One region of the Nodularia sp. UHCC 0506 genome, then DNA from elsewhere that is predicted to be linked to it. Evidence: predicted binding sites of a transcription regulator. Region 1 holds the regulator's gene; the other holds the start of a gene.

The links. Region 1 encodes HrcA, which represses chaperone genes, less so after heat shock. Its sites were predicted from a motif close to TTAGCACTCNNGANTCNNGAGTGCTAA; they were not measured.
Region 2: a site for HrcA is predicted at 8,285-8,311, ahead of groES (co-chaperone GroES). Genes of this name have one in related genera too.

Annotation. Positions count from the first base shown of each region.
Region 1 is NZ_JAYGHH010000071.1:84-5,499, forward strand. It holds gene VB654_RS23795 (SDR family oxidoreductase) at 29-847, opposite strand; gene crtW (beta-carotene ketolase CrtW) at 1,622-2,401, shown strand; gene VB654_RS23805 (DUF2834 domain-containing protein) at 2,497-3,189, opposite strand; gene hrcA (heat-inducible transcriptional repressor HrcA) at 3,202-4,299, opposite strand; gene VB654_RS23815 (rhodanese-like domain-containing protein) at 4,674-5,033, opposite strand; partial or broken gene VB654_RS23820 (DUF3352 domain-containing protein) at 5,179-5,416, shown strand, end outside.
Region 2 is NZ_JAYGHH010000041.1:40,299-49,542, forward strand. It holds partial or broken gene VB654_RS19025 (ABC transporter substrate-binding protein) at 1-487, shown strand, start outside; gene larB (nickel pincer cofactor biosynthesis protein LarB) at 537-1,310, shown strand; gene VB654_RS19035 (hypothetical protein) at 1,438-1,644, shown strand; gene argH (argininosuccinate lyase) at 1,842-3,227, shown strand; gene VB654_RS19045 (hypothetical protein) at 3,484-3,648, opposite strand; gene VB654_RS19050 (NUDIX hydrolase) at 4,521-5,012, shown strand; gene VB654_RS19055 (alpha/beta hydrolase) at 5,049-5,861, shown strand; gene groL (chaperonin GroEL) at 6,189-7,826, opposite strand; gene groES (co-chaperone GroES) at 7,941-8,252, opposite strand; gene VB654_RS19070 (hypothetical protein) at 8,514-8,732, shown strand.

The DNA of each region.
Region 1 (5,416 bases):
AACTTTCCTAAACTAGCAACGGGATTGATTAATTATCTTGATTTTTCAAAGTTTGCCGAGAAACCCACTTCATCACACCAGGAAACAATCGATATAAACCTTGAGAAACATTAGCAGAACCAACCATCACATCTGATTTTTGATGCTTGACTGCATCCCAAATAGCATTAGCCACATCTTCCGGCTTCTCTATTACAGGAGTTTTCAGGACATTATCAAGCTGTTCCCTTCGAGTTTGGATTTCTTGTTCATCCTGTCCTCTAAAAACTGCCCGTTCCATAAAACTACTCTTGATTAAATTCGGATAAATTCCACAAACTTGAATACCTTTTGGTTGTAATTCTGCTTGCAGTGTTTCTGTTAACCCTGTCACCGCAAACTTACTCGTACAGTAGGGAACCATGTAAGCCGTCGGTACTTTACCGCCAATTGAACTAACATTAACTATGGTTCCCCTTCCCCGTTGCAGAAAATGAGGTAAAAGGGCATGAATAGTATGAATATATCCCCAAAGGTTAGTGTCTATAACTTCGTGCCAATCATTGAGCGAAAATTGTTCTACTGGCCCTGATGCAAAGATACCGGCATTATTTACCAAAACATCGATATCAGCATAATTTTCTAATGCTGTCTGCACTAATATCTCTACCTGAGATGGATCTTTGACATCGCAAGTAATAGTTAATGGGACGGGATGACCAAGGTTTTCTATCTCTTGGGCTGTAGCGGCTAATGTGTCAGCATGACGGGCTGCAAGGACGAGATTATAACCTTTGCGGGAAAATAAAAGCGCCGTAGCTTTGCCGATACCTTGAGATCCACCTGTAATTAATACTGTAGAGGCCATATTTACAACTATAAATATAATACCATTTATCTATTATTCTGGTTAATCATATTTACGAAATCTTCTAACTTGCGTTAGATTTTTTATGATATTTGAAGTTTTACTTTTTGGCTCTTACTGCCAGTGTTATGGCATTTGTAAATACTTGGTGAAAAACGAAATATTGTGATCTTCAAAATAGCGGAATGATCAAATTTTTAATTATTAAAAATATTCCTCTCAAACTTGAAAAATTCATTCTTTAGACTTGCTGACATTTTGACACTAGAGACAGATAGCACTAAATAGGCAGGTAAATACTATGAAAAAGGTCATCTTATAATTGGCTAGAAAATTGATCATGGGACTTTATCTGAATGATGCCACTGAAACTGCTAACAATGGCAAAGATGTTTACGCCTCAATCGGTACTTGGGAATAGTCCCTTGGTGATGGTTGGTTTGATCGCTTACTTATTTTGGCATACTAATCGCTACAACATATTGCGTAAAATACTGATGCTCGGTTCCTAATTATCGGTTGGGGCTGTTGAGAACAAACTAAACAGTATTTTCACCATCATTACCTATTTCTTTAACTGAATACAGTTTTTGGTATGGGGAGCATAATGTGTAATAATAGTTAAGTTATTTTAATATTTCTACACAGTTTGGAATGATTGGGACTACCTAATGCAGAAAGCTTACCACCAAAATTAGTTTCTAGACTAATGCTGAGTGCTTTTCCACAACTATATTCTGAAATTTTCACCTGAATCCTACGCGGAGTAAAAGCGTGTTCCAGTTAGAACAAACACAGTTGCCTCAAAGAAAAATCTCTACCACGCCAGCCGTGAAAAGTACATCCCTGTTTGGGGGAATTTTTATGGCGATCGCCATTATTAGTATATGGGCTATCAGCCTCGGTTTTTTACTTTATATTGATATATCCCAATTCAAATTTTGGATGTTGTTGCCGATCATATTTTGGCAAACATTTTTATATACGGGATTATTTATTACAGCTCATGATGCCATGCATGGGGTAGTTTTTCCTAAAAATCCCAAAATTAACCATTTCATTGGCTCATTGTGTCTATTTCTTTATGGTCTTTTATCCTATCCCAAACTTTTAAAAAAGCATTGGGTACATCACCATAATCCAGCTAGTGAAACAGACCCAGATTTTCATAACGGTAAGCATAAAAACTTTTTTGCTTGGTATTTATATTTTATGAAAGGTTACTGGAGTTGGCTGCAAATTATCACATTAATGATTATCTATAATTTGGTCAAATATATATGGCATCTTCCCGATGATAACTTGACTTATTTCTGGGTAATTCCTTCAATTTTAAGTTCTTTACAATTATTTTATTTTGGAACTTTTTTACCCCACAGTGAACCCGTAGAAGGTTATAAAGAACCTCATCGTTCCCAAACTATTAGCCGTCCCATTTGGTGGTCATTCATCACTTGTTACCATTTTGGTTATCATCATGAACATCACGAATACCCCCATATTCCTTGGTGGCAGTTACCTGAAATTTATAAAATTTCTAAATCAAATGTGTGACGGTGGCATTAATATTGCGCTAAATATATTGTAGGGCGGGTATTTTTGCCCTCCCACACAAGATAAGAATAATTAAAAGCCGATATTTGGGGTTTTTAGTGGGAAAGTTCTGTATTTATGTTGGTTTCTGGTAGCGGAACCTGTGCTTTGCACTCAGCGCTACTGCCAGCAGATCGTACAGTTAAATAAATTAAGGGGCCGAATAGGGGAATCAATGCGATGAACCAGAAAAATACTTGATTTTTTATCCCCCGACGTGCCATATCATCTCCCAATAATGCGGGAAATAATAGCGAAAGTAGGCAGAAGTCTAAACTCATCACATGGATGAAGCGGCTAGTTTGCCATTGCTGGACAAAATTTCCCCAATCTCCTTGTAAACCATAGCGGACTAGAATCGCTGCGCCGATAGTTAAAATCAAACCAGTAATCCGAGAATCTAGTAATTTTAGCCAGAGATTTTTGTTTCCAGAAAATTGCTGATTTGGTTCCCGTAAAGCTAAATAAGGCAACAGCGCAAAAGCACCGACGGCAAAAGAAGCTGTAGCAAAGGGCCAAGCGGGAATTTTTTGCCCTCTACCATCAATAAACAGAATTGCACTGTAAATTACCGGCCAAATGCCCATGAGGTTGAATAAGGCTATGATTAGGGGGTTAATATCTTGCCATTGCCCAACGGAAAGGTTTTTAATTAATTCAAAGGTATCAGGTTGATCGGGGGGAGCAAATAGAAAAGCATAAGTAAGAAATCCTAGCCACAACACCCCAAAGGCAATTTTTCTGAACATGATTTAAACAAGTTAACTAAAAGCATCGGAGAGGTAATCAGCAGCAGCCGCTACAACTGCGATCGCGCTATCATAATCTAGGCGCGTTGGCCCTAAAACACCTACACTTCCTAAAGGTAGCAAACCCCGGCGATAGGTAGAAGTAATTAAAGTACAAGTACGTATCGGTTCTAAGGGGTTTTCTGTACCAATGCGAACCGTTACCTTGGATTTACCCACCTCTTCCGCTTCCGGTTCGGCAAAGATTAATCGCCACAGTTGGTCTTGTTCTTCTTCCAGCAGTTGGATAATTGTCTGGACTTGCTGTAATTGAGAAAATTCTGGCTGACGCAAAACTTCTGCCACACCCCGAACCATAATTTGGGTCGTAGTTGGTGTCAGATGACGACGAGTTAATTCTGTGACTGAACCTTTTAAGAATTCACCATAGCGTTGGAATTCCTGATCTAACTCACTCCAATCCAAGCTGGCTAATTCCAATAAACTGCGTCCCCGCAAGTGGGTATTCAAAAAGTTAGAAACAATCTGCAATTCATGATCTATGCCCTCTGGATCAAGTTTTGCTTCTTCCTCGGTGGGCGACAAATTCATTAGCCTAGAATGTGTCTCATAATCATCCGTCACCACAATTAGCATAATCTTGTTAGTTTCAATTTGCACTAGTTGCAGATGTCGCAAGATGGCTGTAGTGGTTTGCGGCATAGTAATTAAGCTAATGCAGCCACTCACAGTGGCTAAAATTTGCGCTGCACCTTGTAGTACAGCTTCCAAACTCCAATCTTCCCAGTGGAGGCGATTTTGCAGCGCCTGTTCTACTTCTTTGGCTAAAACATCCGTGCGCGTTACATCTCGCAAAGCAGGTGTAATTAACTGGTCAACATAAATGCGATAGCCTGAATCTGAAGGTATGCGTCCAGCAGAAGTGTGTGGCTGGTAAAGTAACCCAGATTTTTCTAACACACCCATGACATTCCGAATAGTGGCTGAACTCACACCCAAGTCATACTCATCAACCAAAGCTTTTGAACCTACAGGCTCTGCTGTAGCAATATAGTGGCGTACTGTTGCCCAAAGTATATGCTGTTGTCGATTCGTTAACTGGACTTGCATAAGGTATGTTTTGCTGAAGGCAAATTTTGACTAAACTGGGAAAATTTTGGGGATTTTAAAGCCAAATATTATGAATAATAGTTAATTAATTTAGCAAAATATTTAATTTTTTGTGTGTTATGAGTATAGTCAGCATCTTTAAGTATTATTGCAGCTTTTGAATGAAAAAGCTGTATTCAAAAATACTTATTTTAGACAAAATTCATATATGCAAAATGAATCAAATCTGAGTGCTGCTGACAGTCTTAAGTTGTCTTGGTAACGGTATTGTGTTAAGAATAGCATTGGTCAGAGGTCAAAGAAGAGAAAAAGGGGCGGGGGGTAGGGAAAGAACCCCATAAATAAATTTAGGGGCTTGAAATCAGGACAAATGACTAATATTGCGGAATTGAGTCATCAACTAATAGAGAATAGGCATCAATGCCACCTGTAATGTTTTTAACATTTGTAAAACCTTGAACCATGAGCCACTGGCACATCTGGGCAGAGCGAATGCCGTGGTGACATAATACCAGGGTTTCAGCTTGGGGATTGAACATGGTGGGGACTTGATCGCCCCATTCTACAAATTCGCTCAGGGGGAGATTGACAAAGCCTTCTATGTTAGCGGTTGCTAGTTCTTGAGGTTCACGTACATCTATTAACTGAATACTTGCATCACCAGAAGACAGACGTTGCGCCAGTTCCTCTACACTAATCTGAGTAATGAGTTGACCAGAAGGATTCCCTGTCATGAAATTTTTGTAAACAACCTAATACACTTTATGTTGACAGAAAATTTGCTTCCTAGCATCAGCATCTATTCCCAAAGGAGTAGTTATTAGTCATTCCCGATGGCCTGTCAAATCCAACCATTGTAAAATTTATTGCTGGTTTAGTATGTCTAATGTCAATAGTCAACGCTCATTATTTGGTTTCGTGGTCGCCGCAGGCATCGCACTTCTAATTATCGTCGCAGGCTTTTATTGGTTTTTCGCTCAGACTCCGGTTAAATTCATCGCCTCTAGCTCTCAGCCCCATGCTGCTATATTCGTCTCTAAATTGGCTCCGGTGACGGTTTCGTTGCTGACAAATCCTGAACGCTTGCAGTCATTGGAGCGCAAAGGGGAATTATCTC
Region 2 (9,244 bases), on a different contig from region 1:
GGAAGCAATGGGGGCGCAAATTAGACAAGATTTAGGCAAAATCGGGATGCAAGTCGATTTTACTCCGTTGGCATGGAATACTTACATAGATAAACTAAGTAATACTCTTGATTGGGATGCTTCATTATTAGGCTTGACTGGTGGTTTAGAACCGAATAATGGCGCTCACGTCTGGGCCCCTGAAGGTGGATTACATATGTTTAATCAAAAACCCCAAGCCGGACAAAAGCCCATCGAAGGCTGGGAAGTTGCGCCGTGGGAGGACAGAATTGGTAAACTTTATATTCAAGCTGCAAGGGAATTAGACGAAGCCAAGCGCAAAGAAATTTATGCTGAAACTCAGAGGATTACCCAGGAAAATTTACCGTTTATTTACTTGGTGAATCCTTACTCTTTGTCAGCAGTACGTAATAAATTTGAAGGTATTCAATACTCCGTTTTAGGAGGCGCATTCTGGAACATTTATGAAATTAAAGTTACTCAGTAGGTAAATTAGATTTAACGTATTATTTTTCATCCCCTAACCTAAAATTACTGTGACTCAACCTGAAACTTTGCGATCGCTCCTCCAAGCAGTTGCCAATGGTAAAGTTACCCCAGATATGGCATTAGATGCACTCAAAGATTTAGCCTATGAACCTGTGGGTGAATTTGCCAAAATTGACCACCACCGCGAACTCAGAACTGGTTTTCCGGAAGTCATTTGGGGGCCAGGTAAAACTCCTCAACAGATTGCTCAAATTATGGGAGTAATGCGCCGGCGTAATGCGGTGGTCATGGCAACCCGCATTGAACCAGCAGTTTATACAGCACTGCAAGCAAAGATTATAGATTTGCAGTATTACGAATTGGCGCGAATTTGTGCGATTACTCCCCCTATCATCGAACCTAAAATTGAGGGGTTAATTGGTATTCTCTCTGCCGGCACTGCTGATTTAGCTGTAGCTGAAGAGGCGGCTGTCACAGCAGAACTTTCTGGCTTTCGTGTCCAGCGTCTTTGGGATGTGGGTGTGGCAGGGATTCACCGTTTGCTAAGTAATCGCCATTTAATTGAATCAGCTTCAGTTCTCATTGTTGTGGCAGGGATGGAAGGTGCTTTGCCTAGCGTTGTCGCAGGTTTGGCAGATTGTCCGGTGATTGCTGTTCCTACCAGTATTGGTTATGGTGCGAGTTTTGGTGGATTATCGCCTTTATTGACAATGCTCAACTCCTGTGCTGCTGGTATAGGTGTAGTCAATATAGATAATGGCTTTGGTGCTGCTGTGCTGGCGGGGCAAATCCTGCGAACGGCTGAGAAATTACGGTTATGATTTGCGACATCTTGAGTTGATACAGACAAGTTATCGTAAGATTTCAATGGGTAGTCAGTGTTTATTGGGTAAAAACCGAAAACTTATTACTAAAGATTACCTTTCATCACCTATAAATTACCAAGCTATGAACAACTTCAGCGGTGTAATATCTCAATTAGTTTGGCAACTGCCAGTAAATATGACGCTACTAGCGCAAAAAATTAACGATCCAGACGTTGTAGGTCAAATGCAAAGAACTTGGAACAATTTTGTAGAATCTGGTCAAGTGTGGGCGTTATTGATTGGTCTAGTTATTGGCTATATGCTTCGGAGTCTGACAAGTTACGGTTAAGGACTGCAAGGCGAAAATCAAAAGTCAAAAGCCTGATTCTATAAGCTTTTCATTGATTTAAATTGATCTGTTTATTTACGCCGACTTGTATTAGGGACTAGGAACTGGGGACTGGGGAAGGAAATAAATGATAAATTTCTATTGTGTCTTTCTGAATAGACATCTCCACTCTCCACTTCCTAATTTCCTAATCATCTATGACCAAAGAACAAACGTGGAGTCAACGATTTGAATCAGCATTGCATCCTGCGATCGCTCGTTTTAATGCCAGTATAGGTTTTGATATTGAATTAATTGAATATGACCTGACTGGTTCTCAAGCTCATACCAAAATGTTGGCTCACACAGGTATTATTTCCCCAGATGAGGGGGAAAAACTGGTGGCAGGTTTAGAACAAATTCGCCAAGAATATCGCCAAGGCAAATTTCAGCCGGGAATTGATGCAGAAGATGTGCATTTTGCTGTGGAACGGCGATTAACGGAAATTGTGGGTGATGTGGGTAAAAAGCTGCATACCGCGCGATCGCGTAATGACCAAGTTGGTACTGACACCAGACTCTATCTGCGCGACCAAATCACAGCTATCCGTAGCCAATTGCGCGAATTTCAAGGTGTATTGCTAGATATAGCCGAACAGCACGTTGAAACTTTAATTCCTGGCTATACTCACCTACAACGCGCCCAACCCCTAAGTTTAGCCCATCACCTCTTGGCATATTTCCAAATGGCACAACGGGACTGGGAACGCCTGGAGGATGTTAGCCGCCGAGTGAATATTTCGCCACTAGGGTGTGGTGCATTGGCAGGAACAACTTTCCCCATTGACAGACATTATACAGCCGAACTCTTGCAATTTGAGAGTGTTTATGCTAATAGCTTGGATGGAGTAAGCGATCGCGATTTTGCCATCGAATTTCTCTGTGCTGCGAGCTTAATCATGGTTCACCTCAGCCGTCTTTCCGAGGAAATCATTCTCTGGTCATCTGAAGAATTTCGTTTTATCATCCTCAAAGATAGCTGCGCCACTGGTTCCAGCATTATGCCCCAAAAGAAAAACCCCGACGTACCAGAATTAGTACGGGGAAAAACTGGGCGGGTATTTGGTCATCTCCAAGCCATGCTGGTAATGATGAAAGGCCTACCTCTGGCATATAATAAAGACCTGCAAGAAGATAAAGAAGGTTTATTTGACAGCGTTAACACCATTAAAGCTTCTCTAGAAGCAATGACAATCTTGTTGCGAGAAGGCTTAGAATTTCGTACCCAACGTTTAGCCGCAGCCGTAGCTGAAGATTTTTCCAATGCCACCGATGTAGCAGATTATCTAGCAGCAAAGGGTGTTCCCTTCCGGGAAGCTTATAATCTCGTGGGAAAAGTCGTCAAAACCAGTATTGCCGCAGGTAAATTGTTAAAAGACTTAACCTTAGAAGAATGGCAACAATTACATCCAGCATTTGCTACAGATATCTATGAAGCGATATCGCCCCGTCAAGTTGTAGCAGCACGTAACAGTTATGGGGGTACAGGTTTTTCACAGGTGAATCAGGCAATTGCTACAGCCCGCATTCAAATTGGTGAATAGGAAATAAGCTTCGCCGTGAGCGTCGCCGAAAGGGAGTCCACTGTGTACACACCGAAAAATCTTACCCTCATTGGCTTGAACCTCATAGTGGCGTGGCCAGCTTCACATAGGACAAAAATTCGTAGGTTGGGCTGACATAAGGAAACTCAACATCATTAGTAGCGTTACCCATACCAATGAACAAATCAGGGCGTACATATTATATGTACGCCCTGAAAAATTTTAAATTTAAGTGATAAGGATTTCAACAGGCGGCTTATTCAGTATCAGCTGCTGCTGCGCCTTCTTCTTCCTCACTCTTCGGAGGTCTTTGTTGGAACCTTCTCTGCATTCTTCCTGTAGTAGTTCGTTTACGAAACTTTCTGGCATACGCCTGGTTCCGTAGCGCCTTTTCTTTTTTCGGGTTACGGCGCTTGGCCATGTTCACCTCATTTAATAAACAACAAAAAAGTGCAACTAGGCATTACATAAGCAATATTAGCTACTTATGCTATTGATATACTTTTGGCCTAGCTTAGTCATCCACATACTTTTAACAGTATACTAGTCTATCGTATACAATTTATTTATGTCAATACCATTCAGATTTGTTTATCTATAGGAATCCGGTTTGGTTTCTGTAGCTGGAGTGGTGCAGCCATATTTACTCGTAGAGGTAGGGAACAGGGAAGAAGGAAGAAGGAATCAAGGTATAGGTCGTTTTGTATGGCTTACCCCACGCAAACTATCAAAATTCAAATAGGAGTCCTATAGTACAGCATGGCGTAAATATGGATACCCTTTCAAAAGATTCAAAAGCCCAACGTAAAAGCTTTTTGACTTTTGACTTCACGGCGGTACTAGATTCTTATATATTGTTTTAGAGGCATATAATACAAACCTAGTATTGTGTCTTTTCAGAAAAGTTGCACCAAATTAAACATTAAATTCAAGACTTTTGAATTGATCAATCACATTAATGGAAAACATTAAAAATAAAAACAAAAAATAAGCTACCATGTTTGATATGCTATAAAGAAATGTCAGATTAACTGTTACTTTTAATTAGAATCATAGTATTTTTCATCTAAAGTAGGTAAATCATCCATAAAATACTCATGTATAAATAAACACTAAATTCTGTTTTTTGGCAACAAATGGGAAGATTGATATACAATACGAAGTCGTGAGAATAAAATTCTCAACTACAAACATATTTGTTTGTGTTACACAAAAGTTAACCATATAATCATGGATTTTATGTAAATTGTCGGAAATTAGAGAACACAACACATATACATAACTTAGGTTTGAATGTTCTTGCTTTTTTTTGCAACAGTTGTTCAGTCCACACGTAACTTATGGCGTATAGGACAAACGGTACTTGGCATAATCTTCCGTCATCCCATTACTGGCGCTAGTATAATTCCGATATTACCAGATGGTCGAATTGTGCTGATTAAGCGGCGTGATGATGGCTGCTGGGCATTACCTGGAGGCATGGTGGATTGGGGAGAGGATATTCCTAAAACAGTCAACCGAGAATTGATAGAAGAAACAGGACTGGAGTTGATAAAAATTACCCGTTTGGTAGGGGTTTACTCATCACCTGACAGAGATCCCCGCATTCATTCAATTTGTGTTGTGGTAGAAGCGGAAGTTGAAGGAAAAATGGAGATTCAAGATACTTTAGAAGTTACGGAAATTCACGCTTTTACGGCTGATTCTTTACCTCTAGGAAAAATGTCTCATGACCATACTCGACAGTTACAAGACTATTTGAATGGTTTGACAACACTGGCATAAAGCTATTTTTGCCTATTGATTTAACATTAAATTAAAATGGATACCCTATTTCATAACTCCCGGAGAAAACTTTCTCAAGGGCTATTATTCTGGCGAGAGGCTGGTGAAGGTACGCCTGTAATTTTTTTGCATGGGGCTTGGAACGATAGCAGTCAATGGGTATCAGTGATTAATTCACTATCTCAAAATTTTCATTGCCTTTCACCAGATTTATTAGGATTTGGTGAGTCAGAAAATCCTCATGTTCATCACTCAATTGATTTTCATGTGGAATGTATTGCTGAATTTTTACAAGCCGTGAGATTAGAAAAAGTTTATTTAGTAGGCTATTCTATTGGCGCTTGGATTGCCGCTAGCTATGCTTTAAAGTATCCAGACCAAGTTTGTGCTTTAGTATTACTAGCGCCAGAAGGTGTAGGTATAGAAGGACAAGAAAAAAATTCGCGGAAAATGCGAAAATTAGTGAGTCGTCCCCCAATATTTTCGCAATCATTAAAATGGTTTCGACCTTTGAATAAAATTTTGGGTTTGAAAGAAAAGTTGGAAAAAGATTTTAATTTGCGTCAAAAATTGTTGGCATATCCTAATTCATTTCAGTTATTATTTCAAAGGCGGCAATCGGAAATTGAAGCGGAATTTCTGCATAAAAGATTGCACTTGATGGAAGTTCCAGTTTTGATTTTACAAGGTGGTCAAGATTTACTAGATGCAGTAGTTAAAACTCAGACCTACACTCAGCTGCTTCCTAAAGTCGAGTTGCAAATAATTGCTCATGCTGGTAATGATTTACCCAGTTCTTGTCCTGGGATTGTAGCTAGAGATATTCAAAACTTTATCAACGCTAATTAAAGTTTAGGAATGCGGATTTAATAAAATACACTAACCTCACCCCCAGCCCCTTTTCTGATTAAGTCCGCGTACACACCGGCTATTGGCTTCTCAACTTGATGAAGCCATATTCTTCCTGTTGTATGACACGTGTACACACAAGTCCTGCTTGTCTGCGTTTGAGCCTGTTTTGCCCCCTAAATCTCCCAAATTTGGGGGACTTTGAAAATTCTTGTTCCCCCATAATTGGAGGTGAGGGAACGATTCGATCACTTGTATGACACAAAAAAACAGCCACCCCCATCAGGAAGCAGCTATTTTTCAATTTATTTATGTGACTACAGAATATTAGTAATCGAAGTCACCGCCACCCATACCACCGCCGGCAGCAGGAGCAGCATCTTTAGGCTCAGGCTTGTCAACGATAATACATTCGGTTGTCAACACCATACCAGCGATAGAAGCAGCGTTTTGCAGAGCAGAACGAGTTACCTTAGCAGGGTCAACAATACCAGCACCTAACAAATCAACGAATTCGTTGGTTGCAGCATTGTAGCCGACGTTGAATTCTTTCTCTTTCACACGTTCAGCAATTACAGCACCATTTTGGCCGGCGTTTTCAGCAATCCGCTTCAGAGGCGCGGGTAAAGCACGAACGACAATCAAAGCACCAATCAACTCTTCATCTTTGAGATTAGCTTTTGCCCAATCTTCTAATTGAGGAGCAAGGTGAGCTAGAGTTGTACCACCGCCGGGAACAATCCCTTCTTCAACAGCAGCTTTGGTGGCGTTGATCGCGTCTTCTAGGCGTAGTTTCTTATCTTTCATTTCGGTTTCAGTGGCTGCACCCACTTTCACCACAGCTACACCACCAGAGAGTTTAGCAAGACGTTCTTGCAGCTTCTCTTTGTCGTAAGAAGATTCGGTTTCATCCATCTGACGACGGATTTGTTCGCAACGAGCCTTCACAGGGGCTTCGTTACCTTCAGCAACAATTGTTGTTGTGTCCTTGGTAATGGTGACACGGCGAGCTTTACCGAGGCTTTCCAGCTTGGTATTTTCTAGCTTCAGACCTGCATCTTCGGTGACTAATGTACCACCAGTCAGAACCGCAATATCTTCTAGCATCGCTTTACGGCGATCGCCAAAACCAGGAGCTTTTACAGCCGCAACATTCAGTACACCACGCAAGCGGTTAACTACCAAAGTCGCTAAAGCTTCTTTTTCAATATCTTCGGCGATAATCACCAAAGGACGACCAGAGCGAGCTACTTGCTCTAAAACTGGTACAAGGTCTTGTACTAAAGCAATCTTCTTGTCAGTGATTAGCAGGTAAGGCTCATCAAAGACCGTTTCCATGCGTTCAGCATCGGTAGCGAAATAAGGAGAGATATAGCCTTTCTCAAAGCGCATCCCTTCGGTTATTTCTAGCTCGGTGGTCATAGATTTCCCTTCTTCTAGGGAAATTACGCCTTCCTTGCCTACTTTGTCCATTGCTTGGGCAATCATCTGACCCACTTCTTCGTCGTTACCAGCTGAAATCGCAGCAACTTGGGCAATGGATTTAGAATCTTCTACTGGACGAGCGTGTTCAGCAATTTTCTCTACCAAGAAGGCGGAAGCTTTATCAATACCGCGCTTCAAAGAAATTGCATTAGCGCCTGCCGCAACGTTGCGTAAGCCTTCCTTAACCATCGCGTGAGCCAAAACGGTGGCAGTTGTAGTACCATCACCGGCAGCGTCATTGGTCTTGGAAGCAGCTTGACGAATCAAAGCTACGCCAGTATTTTCGATATGGTCTTCTAGTTCGATTTCTTTGGCGATGGTGACACCGTCATTGACGATTTGGGGCGCGCCAAATTTCTTTTCTAGGACTACGTTACGACCTTTGGGGCCAAGGGTAACAGCTACGGCTTCAGCCAAGATGTCAATGCCTCGTTCCAGGGCGCGACGGGCGTTTTCGTTGTAAATAATGCGTTTTGCCATATTTGTCTCAATTCAGGGAGTAAGTCAATTTGATTTGGAATTAGGCTTTGGGTGTTGGGTGTTGGGCGTTGGGCATTTTTTTCCCACTTCCTACTCCCTACTCCCCATTCCCCATTACATAACGACTGCTAAGATGTCTTTTTCTGAAAGCAGTACGTATTCTTCTGTGCCTAGCTTGATGTCGGTGCCAGCGTACTTGGAGTACAACACTTTATCGCCGGTTTTAATGTCTAATTCTTGACGGCTACCGTCATCGTTACGCTTGCCAGGGCCAAGAGCGACTACTTCGCCTACTTGGGGTTTTTCCTGGGCATTATCGGGTAAAAACAGTCCACCTGCGGTCTTTTCTTCGGGGGCGCTCACTTTTACGAAAACGCGATCGCCTAGGGGTTTAACTGTGGAAACGCTTAAAGTTACAGCTGCCATAAATATTTATTTTCTTTTCTCTTCTCTTAGAGTTAGCACTCTCAACTCCTGAGTGCTAATCTACCTAAAACCAGCATAAGATGGCAACGAGGACTTGAGTACGGGTTCCCGCACTAGGCGATCGCTTAATTACTTAAGTATAAATACTCAAATATTTTTATCTATCAGGTTTTGCTCGGTAAGTTACGAATATTTTTATATCGCTAAATTTATTTGCAAAGCCGGGAAATTGTTATAGAACTGTAATCAGGGTGCTGCTCGATGAGTAACATTACAGTGATCCAGTGCTGCCGTCAAATCCCCAAAGCCACTCAATCCTTGAATGACAAAGCCTTAAGTAATTGTGTAGAAACTTTAGGAATGGCGGAAATTCAGCGACAAATTTTGATCTGTGCTGACGAGACAGTTGCTAACTTCTGTGCAAAACGAGTTAGTCTGGAATCTTGGGAATACCAAAAAAATGGCGAATTCAATAGTTAAAACTTGATCAGCCCCAAGACAGTCTCCCATTTGCATCGTTAGGACTAAAGCCAATTGCTTGCGAGTTTGTGGTTCTAGACCGATAATGGTGTTCTATCCAGATGGTGCCTGGTATTGCCCAGCAAAACCAGAAGTTATTGAGCCAATCATCCAGAACACTTGATAGGCATCATGATGGTGGAAGAATATGCATTTTTAACCCATCTTTTGCCGAAAATTCCCCTACTTGCTGATAAACCTTTGATAAAGGCTGAACATCCGCAGGATATGATAAAGCAGTAAGCATCTGAAAGCGCGGGTTGTTTTGAAGTTAGGGTCATCTTGAGCCAATACGTACCTCATGAATCGGAAAGATGATATTTAATCAGTGTTTTTTCACCCGCCCCTTTCAAAGCGATATATAATAGCGCATTATAAATACTATTGCTCTACGTATCCTTACCGGATTTTACCAATGAGCTGGAAATCTTAGATCAAGTGTTCACCACTTTTGAAATTTCCAGAAAGCAAAG